2 regions of the Sphingomonas sp. Leaf30 genome follow, and region 2 is predicted to be linked to the other one. Evidence: predicted binding sites of a transcription regulator. Region 2 holds the regulator's gene; the other holds the start of a gene.
What was found. The regulator LexA, encoded in region 2, represses DNA repair genes until DNA is damaged. The targets are predictions, from matches to a motif close to GTTCCNCNCTTGTTCT.
Positions count from the first base shown of each region.

Region 1 (4,419 bases), on a different contig from region 2:
GTCGAACCGTCCGGCCTCGGTCGCCAGCTTCTTGGTCGGCAGCCGGTCGCCGGCGAAGAACTGATAGCGGATCACCGATTGCGAGACCGCGGCGAACAGCGCGGCATAGTCCGCCACGAGCCGCGCCGCATCGCCGTCTGCAACGGGGGCGGGGATCACGCGGTTGCCGAGCGCCTGTTGCTGCGCGGCGAGTGCGGCCTCGATGTTGCGGCGGGCCTGGTCGGTCCAGTCGCCATTGGGTTCGAACATCCCGCCGGTCGAGCGTGCGCCGACGCGTATGCTCGGGCGGACGAGGAGGATGGTCCTGCCGCTGCCGGGGGGCAGCGTGAAGCCGGTCTTCTGCGCGCTTCTCTGGCGGGCGGCGGCGGGTGAGGCGGGCGCGAGTGTCAGGGCCGGGGCCAGCAGCATGATCGCCAGACGCGTCGCGAGCCTTGTCCCCATCGACGCCCCCCAGCGCGCTGTCCCGGCGACCGGGCTAGGCCGCGCGCACGGGTGCGACAAGCCGCAGACCGGCCCGCTTTGGACCTAGGCCGCGCGCCCACGAAACAGCCTGTCGCGCGGGAAGCGCGACAGGCTGTTCGATCAGGCGGCGGGCGGGCCCGCCACGGTGATGGGTCGGGGGCTTATTGGCAGGCGAGGCACTCGTCATAGTCCTTCGATTCCACGTCGATCTGACGCAGGTCGATGGTGTTGTCCGCCTCGACCCCGCCCGCGAAGCCGGCGCGCTGCACCGACTTGGAGCGGAGATAATAGAGCGACTTGATGCCGAGCTCCCAGGCGCGGAAGTGGAGCATCAGCAGGTCCCACTTTTCCACGTCCGCGGGGATGAACAGGTTCAGCGACTGCGCCTGGTCGATATAGGGCGTGCGGTCCGCGGCGAGTTCGAGCAGCCAGCGCTGGTCGATCTCGAAGCTGGTCTTGTAGCAGTCCTTTTCCTCGGTCGAGAGGAAGTCGAGATGCTGGACCGACCCGCCCTGTTCGAGGATCGAGTTCCACACCGCGTCCGAGTTCTTCGACTTTTCGGCGAGCATCTTCTCGAGATACGGGTTCTTGATCGAGAAGCTGCCCGAGAGCGTCTTGTGCGTGTAGATGTTCGCCGGGATCGGCTCGATGCACGCCGACGTGCCGCCGCAGATGATGCTGATCGACGCGGTCGGTGCGATCGCCATCTTGCAGCTGAACCGCTCCATCGCGCCGACATCGGCGGCGTCGGGGCAGGGCCCGCGCTCGATCGCGAGCTGCATCGAGGCTTCGTTGGCCTGCGCGTTGATGTGCTTGAACATCCGCAGGTTCCACGATTTCGCCATCGCGCCCTCGAACGGGATGCCGCGCGCCTGGAGGAAGCTGTGGAAGCCCATGACGCCGAGGCCGACCGAGCGCTCGCGGCCCGCCGAATAGGCGGCGCGCTCCATGCCGGGCTCGTGGCGGTCGATATAGTCCTGGAGCACGTTGTCGAGGAAGCGCATCACGTCCTCGATCAGGCCCTTCTCGTCCTTCCACTGATCCCAGGTTTCGAGGTTCAGCGACGACAGGCAGCAGACCGCGGTCCGCTCGTTGCCGAGATGATCCTTGCCGGTCGGCAGCGTGATTTCCGAGCAGAGGTTCGAGGTCGAGACCTTGAGGCCCAGTTCACGGTGATGCTTGGGCATCGCCTTGTTCACGTGATCGGCAAAGACGATGTAGGGCTCGCCGGTCTGGAGACGCGTCTCGACGAGCTTCTGGAACAGCGAGCGCGCGTCGACGGTGGCGCGGATCGCCTGGTCCTTCGGCGACCGCAGATGCCATTCCTCGCCGTTGCGCACGGCCTCCATGAACGCGTCGGTGATCAGCACGCCGTGGTGGAGGTTCAGCGCCTTGCGGTTGAAATCGCCCGAGGGTTTGCGGATCTCGAGGAATTCCTCGATCTCGGGATGCGAGACGTCGAGGTACACGGCCGCCGAGCCGCGGCGCAGCGAGCCCTGCGAGATGGCGAGGGTCAGCGAATCCATGACGCGGACGAACGGGATGATGCCGCTGGTCTTGCCGTTGAGGCCGACCGGCTCGCCGATGCCGCGGACGTTGCCCCAATAGGTGCCGATGCCGCCGCCGCGCGAGGCGAGCCAGACATTCTCGTTCCAGGTGTCGACGATGCCGCCGAGGCTGTCGGGGACCGAGTTGAGATAGCAGGAGATCGGCAGGCCGCGACCGGTGCCGCCGTTCGAGAGAACGGGGGTGGCCGGCATGAACCAGAGCTTCGAGATCGCGTCGTAGAGACGCTGCGCATGGCCGGCGTCATCGGCGTACGCAGACGCGACGCGGACGAACAGGTCCTGATAGCTCTCGCCCGGGAGCAGATAGCGGTCCTTCAGCGTCTCCTTGCCGAATTCGGTCAGCAGCGCGTCGCGGCTGTGATCGACTTCGACCGGGTAGATCTGCGCGCGCACGGAATGGCTGTCCTGCGCCTGACGCGGCGCCTTGGGGGCCTCTGCTGTGGGCGTGTCGAGGGTCTGTTCGATGGTGTCGGTCGTCATGTCGCTATCCCGGCTGCTGTCTCTGAAATCCAAAAGACCGCTCCTAAAATTCTGTAATCGTTCGAATCGGGAGCATATCCCATGCTATCATCGGGCAGATCAAAAGCAGAACAAAAACTGATCGGCAGCGCGTGGTCACGCCTGTCGACAATCAGGGTGGCAGCCCGAGGGGCGCACCATGTTCTACCAGAGATAGGGCCTGCCGCTGTAAGTAGCCCCCAGATACTGTGCCAATCCCGCAGCGGGTGCAAGCCGCTAGTTGGCCCGTTGCGGCCCTGCCCGGGGTCGATGGGGGTATCGCGAGGCGGCGGCGGCGGCGCGACGCGTGGATCTGCGCCGGGTTCGCGATACGCAAGCGGATTTCGCGCCTTTCGAAATATTTTCGAGCGAGCCGCGCGCGCCCGCGGTCAGCCCGCGCGGCGCATCCCGCGGACCAGCGGCGGTGGGCCGAGCCGTTCGATATCGACCGGATGATCGAAGGCGAGCCCGGCGCGGCCGTCGCGCAGCCAGCGAATCTGCGCGCCGATCATCTGGCCGTCGACGAGCTCGATCGAGACGCCGGCGCCGGTCGGATCGCCGCGGACCATCAGCCCCTCGACCATCGCGCCGCTGGTCGAGATGTCGCGGACGCGGACATCGACGAGCGTGTCCTCGACCAGCAGCCGCGCCGAGCGCAGCATCCGCACGCGCGGCGCCCGGCTGGTCTTGAACCCGGCGGCGGTCGCCACCCCCGCGGCGGTGGCAAGCTGTTCCATCACCACCTCGTTGAGGACCGGGCGGCCATAGACATAGCCCTGGATATGGCTGCAGCCGAGATCGCGGACGAGTGCGATCTCGTCCTGCAGCTCGACGCCTTCCGCGGTCGTCTCCATGCCGAGCGTGTCGGCGAGCATGACGATCGCCTTGATGATCGCGGCGTTGCGGTTGCCGGGTTCGGCCGCGCCCTTCACGAACGACTGGTCGATCTTGATCTTGTCGAACGGCGCGGTGCGCAGATAGCCGAGCGACGAATAGCCGGTGCCGAAATCGTCGAGCGCGAGCCGGACGCCGATTCCTTTGAGCGCCTTGAACATCTGGTCCGAGGACGCGCTCTCGTCGAGGAAGACGCCCTCGGTGATCTCGAGCTCGAGCCGGTTGGCGGGCAGCCCGGACTGGGCGAGCGCGCTGGTGACGAGGGCTGGGAGCGCGGGGTTGGCGAACTGGATCGGCGAGACGTTGACCGCGACGCGGACATCGGCGGGCCAGCGCGCGGCGGCGTTGCACGCGGTGCGCAGGACCCAGGTGCCGATCGCCTCGATCAGCCCGCATTCCTCGGCGATCGGGATGAAGTCGGCGGGCGACACGGGGCCGCGCGTCGGGTGGTTCCAGCGGATCAGCGCCTCATAGCCGACGATCCGCGTCGACTTGGTGCTGACGACGGGCTGGTAGCAGAGGTGGAACGCGCCTTCGGTGACCGCGATGCGCAGATCGTCCTCGAGCTGCTTGCGCGACTTCGCCCCCGCCAGCATGTCGTCCGAATAGAAGCGGTGGACGCCGCGGCCATCGGCCTTGGCCGCATAGAGCGCGAGATCGGCATTGCGGATCAGCGTCTCCGAATCCTTGCCGTGCTGCGGCGTGATCGCGATGCCGATCGAACAGCCGATCGAGACCGACGCGCCGCTGATGAAATAGGGTTGCGACAGCGCGAGGATGAGCTCGCGCGACAGGGTGCTGAGCGTGTCGCGGTTGTCGACGCCGGGCAGGACGACCTGGAATTCGTCGCCGCCGAGCCGGCCGACCAGCCCTGCGTCACCGACCACGCGCGTGAGCCGCTGCGCGACCTGTTTGAGCAGCAGGTCGCCCGCCTGGTGGCCGAGCGTGTCGTTGACCGCCTTGAACCGGTCGAGATCCATCAGGAACAAGGCGGTCG
Region 1 covers NZ_LMKZ01000018.1:361,486-365,904, forward strand. The annotation lists gene ASE89_RS15395 (hypothetical protein) at 1-441, opposite strand, end outside; gene ASE89_RS15400 (ribonucleoside-diphosphate reductase subunit alpha) at 624-2,510, opposite strand; gene ASE89_RS15405 (EAL domain-containing protein) at 2,918-4,419, opposite strand, start outside.
Region 1: the regulator LexA is predicted to act here: its motif matches at 2,607-2,622, upstream of ASE89_RS15400 (ribonucleoside-diphosphate reductase subunit alpha).

Region 2 (4,419 bases):
ATCTGCCCGGGCCGTGGACGGTCATCGGCGAGAGCGCGGCCGGCCGCCCCTTCACCGGTTCAGTCGGCGCGGGACAGGCGACGCGCATCTTCACCGGCGCGGCGATGCCGGCGGGCGCCGACACGGTGCTCGTCCAGGAGGAAGCCGCACGCGACGGCGACCGGCTGATGCTCGACGGCGAAGGCCCCGCCTTTGAAGGCCGCAACACGCGCCGCAAGGGGCTCGACTTCGCGACCGGCACGCGGCTGATCGCGGCCGGCGACCGGCTGACGCCCGCCCGCATCGCAGTCGCTGCGACCGGCGGGCACGGCGCCTTGTCGGTCGGCCGCCGGCTGCGCGTCGCGGTCGCCGCGACGGGCGACGAGCTCGTCCCTCCCGGCTCGACCAGCGATCCCGTCCCGCTGCCGGAATCGAACGGCATCATGCTCGCCGCGATGCTCGCCGACCTGCCCGTCGACATTATCGATCTCGGAATCCTCCCCGACCGGCTCGACACGCTGCGTGACGCCTTTGCCGGGGTCGATGCCGATCTGCTTGTGACCACCGGGGGCGCGTCGGTCGGTGATCACGACCTCGTCCGCCCCGCGATCGAGGGAGCGGGCGGCGGCATCGACTTCTGGCGGATCGCGCTGCGCCCGGGCAAGCCGATGATGGCGGGCACGCTTGGCCGGACGATGCTGCTCGGCCTGCCGGGCAATCCCGTCTCCGCCTTCGTCACCGCCATCCTCTTCGTCCGCCCCGTGGTCGCGCACATGCTCGGCGCGCGCGATCCCCTGCCGCAGACGACGCACGCGCTGCTCGGCGAGGATCTTCCGCCCAACCAGTCGCGGACCGACTATATGCGCGCCGAACTGCGCGACGGCCGCGCCTATGCCTCGACCATCCAGGACAGCTCGATGCTGCTGACGCTCGCTCGCTCGTCCTGCCTGATCGTCCGCGACGGCGACGCGCCGGCGGCAAGGGCGGGCGACTCGGCGGAAATCCTCGTCATCGCGTGACGTCACCGCTTGACGAAGCTGCAAGTGTTCCATAGAAGTTCCTCGTCTGTTCCGGACGGAGAACCGTTATGCTCACGCGCAAGCAGCACGAGCTTGTCTGCTTCATCAATGACCGCCTCGCCGAGACGGGCGTGTCGCCCTCGTTCGAGGAGATGAAGGACGCGCTCGACCTGAAATCGAAATCGGGCGTGCACCGTCTGATCAGCGCGCTTGAGGAGCGCAACTTCATCCGGCGCCTGCCCAACCGGGCGCGCGCGCTCGAAGTGCTGAGGATGCCCGAGCGTCCCGAGGCTGCAATCGCACAGACTGCGGTGAAGTCGGGGCCGAAGGCGGCGGCATCGGCCGACACAGTATCTGCGCCGGACACGGTCAGCGCCACGCCCGCGTCGCCCGCCCGCATCGCGGCGAACGACGTCGTCGAGATCCCGCTGCACGGCCGGATCGCCGCCGGCGTCCCGATCGAAGCCTTTGAAGGCAGTTCGATGCTTGCTGTCCCGGCCGCTTTGCTTGGCACTGGCGAGCATTATGCGCTGGAGGTTTCGGGGGACTCGATGGTCGAAGCCGGCATCCTCGATGGCGATTACGCGCTGATCCGCCGCACCGAGATCGCACGCGACGGCGAAATCGTCGTCGCGCTGATCGAGGACAGCGAAGCGACGCTGAAATATTTTCGCCGCGAGGGCGCAATGGTTCGGCTCGACCCGGCCAACCGCGCCTATGACCCCCAGCGTTATGCGCCTGCTCAGGTCCGGGTTCAGGGCAAGCTGTCGGGTATCCTGCGCCGCTACGACTGACGAATGCCGGGGAGCGCTGGCGGTCATCACCGCCGCGCAACCGGCTGGCGTGGCGTTCGGTGAACGTCAAATGTCGGCACCGCCTCGATCTACGCCCCGTAAACAGAGCCGCAAGGTTGGCGCGCTTGGCACCCCTTGTTTGGCATGAGCCGGGGCAACCTGACATCACCTTCGCCCCCGTCCCGAGACTCCGGACAAAAGCAACGGTGGAGAAAAGCGGCACGCGCATTAAACCAGCAGGCCCAGTCCCACCTCCTCCGTCATCCTGACGAAAGTCAGGATCTAGAGCCCGGCACGCCACCCTCCATGACTTTGGGCTCTAACCGCAGACCAGATGAAGGTCGGCTCGGCAAACGTCTCAGCAGAAATGCGGACCGACGGAAATGTCGATCCGACGCGCTTACCAGCGGCCCCAAGCATCAACGTCCGGTTTTTGAATCGCGCGAGCGCCAGTCGGGGCCCCAGCCGCGCAGGATCGCAACCCGACATACCTATTCGCAGCCTATCGCTCCGACCACCCCCGGCCCAGCGACCGTAACCGAACCAGCGCCACACCCCCGGCCACTCCGCGCTGATCGCCCGCCGCCCCAAACCGTCGCGTTGACCGCGCCAGCGTCGGTGGATCGCGCCACGGGTGCCGGTCCCCCGGATTGAGCACCGTCACCATCCGCCCCGTGGTCAGCGTCAACGCGATCCCCCCGGTCCGCTCAAGCACCGATCGATCGAGCTTCAGCCATCGCGGCGTACAACCACGCGGCAGCCCGCGCTCGCTGATGACGATGTCCGCGCGCCGGCAGGCGGCAACCATCTCCGCGATCGGCACCCGGTAAACGCTCCGCGTTGCCAGCACACGCCACGCCCGCCCCCGCGCGACGACATCGGTCAGGCACAGGTCGCGGCTGCACCGCGCGTCGGGCTGATCCGCGAGCAGCAGCGGCTCACCATCGACCCCGCCATTCTCCGCCAGTGTATCGCGGACATAATCCCCCGCCCGATCGCGAAGCAGCGCGAGCCCGGCGGCGGTCCGGACCGCGACATGGCGACCATCGCCCGTGACCAGTATATCGGGTGACGGCGTCGTCAGCGCCCAGATCGCGCCAATCGCCAAGGGCAGCATTCCGATCCGTCGCCACCGCGTCCGCCACAGCGCGATCCACACCCCGCCAACGACCATCAGCGCAAACGCCCCGTCGGGCACCGCCGGCAGCGCGCGGACCGCGCCCGGTGCATGCGCCACGCCGCGCGCGAGCCACAGCAGCGCGTCGAGCGCATGCTGGACCAGCCACCAGGCGGGCGCGCCAATCCCGATCGTGTCGAGCAGCAGCGCCAGCGCCTCGAACGGCATCACGACAAACGTGGTCAGCGGGATCGCGACGATATTGGCGACCGCGCCGTACAGCCCGGCCTTGTGGAAATGATAAACCGCGATCGGCATCAGCGCCGCCTCGACAACGAGCCCGGTCAGCAGCAGCGACGCGGCGCCGCGCAACAGGCGTCTGCTGCGGCCCTCGTCATGCGGCGTGAACGTGGCACGGACGACGGGATGCTCGTGCAGCGCGATGATCGCGGTGATCGCGGCGAACGACAATTGGAAGCTCGGCCCGGCGAGCGATTCGGGCAGCGCGAGCATCACCGCGATCGCTCCCGTCGCGACGAGCCGCAACGTCATCGCCTCGCGCCCCATCGCCAGCGCGACGAGCACCAGCAACGCGGCGACGCAGGAGCGGATCGTCGGCACCTGGCTGCCCGTCAGCACGGTGTAGCCGATCGCCGCTGCGGCACCGGCAAGCGCGGCGATCAGTGGCAGTCGCGTGTGCAGCGCGAGCCATGGGCTGAGCGCCAGCAGCCGCATCACGATCAGCATCGTCGCGGCGACCGCCGCGGTGATGTGGAGGCCGCTTACCGAAAGGAGATGCGCCAGCCCGGCGCGGCGCATCGCCTCCGCATCCGCGTCGCTGATCGCGCCGACGTCGCCGGTCGCCAGCGCCGCCGCGATCCCGCCCGCGCTCCCGTCAAGCTGCGCGACGATATGCCGCGACAGCGCCACCCGGACTCCAGCGCCGCCGCGGCCCGGCTCTGCTACCACCACAGGCGAAAAGCCCCGCCCCGTCGCGCCGATCGCGCCGAACCAAGCGACGCGCGCAAAGTCATAGGCGCCGGGCACCGCCGGCAAGGGCGGCGGCATGAGTCGCGCGCGAAGCTTTATGGTCGCGCCGATCGCGAGCGTCGCCGGCGCATCCGCCTCTGCCAGGTTGATGCGGACGCGGCCGGGCAACGCAACCGGCGCGCCATCGGCGTCCTGCCCCGGCCCGACCGGCCGCACCGTCAACCGCGCCAGCCGACGCGCGACGAGCGGTTCGATCGTCTCGACCCGCGCGGACAGCTGCACGAATGTCGGCCCCGCGAGCACCGGTGCCGCCACCCGGTCCGATCGTACCCAGATCAGCCCGATGCCGAGCGCCGCCGCAATCGCGCCGATGGCGAGCATCCGCGCCGCGCGCCCGCCGCGCCCCGCCGCAAGTCCGGCCAACCCGCCAGCGACCAGCACCAGGATCGCGGTGCCCCATGCCGCGGGATCGGGCAGCACGAACCACAGTGCGATGCCGCCGCCAAGCCCGACCGGCAAC
Region 2 covers NZ_LMKZ01000001.1:1,263,182-1,267,600, reverse strand. The annotation lists gene ASE89_RS05880 (molybdopterin molybdotransferase MoeA) at 1-998, shown strand, start outside; gene lexA (transcriptional repressor LexA) at 1,067-1,792, shown strand; gene ASE89_RS05870 (ComEC/Rec2 family competence protein) at 2,295-4,419, opposite strand, start outside.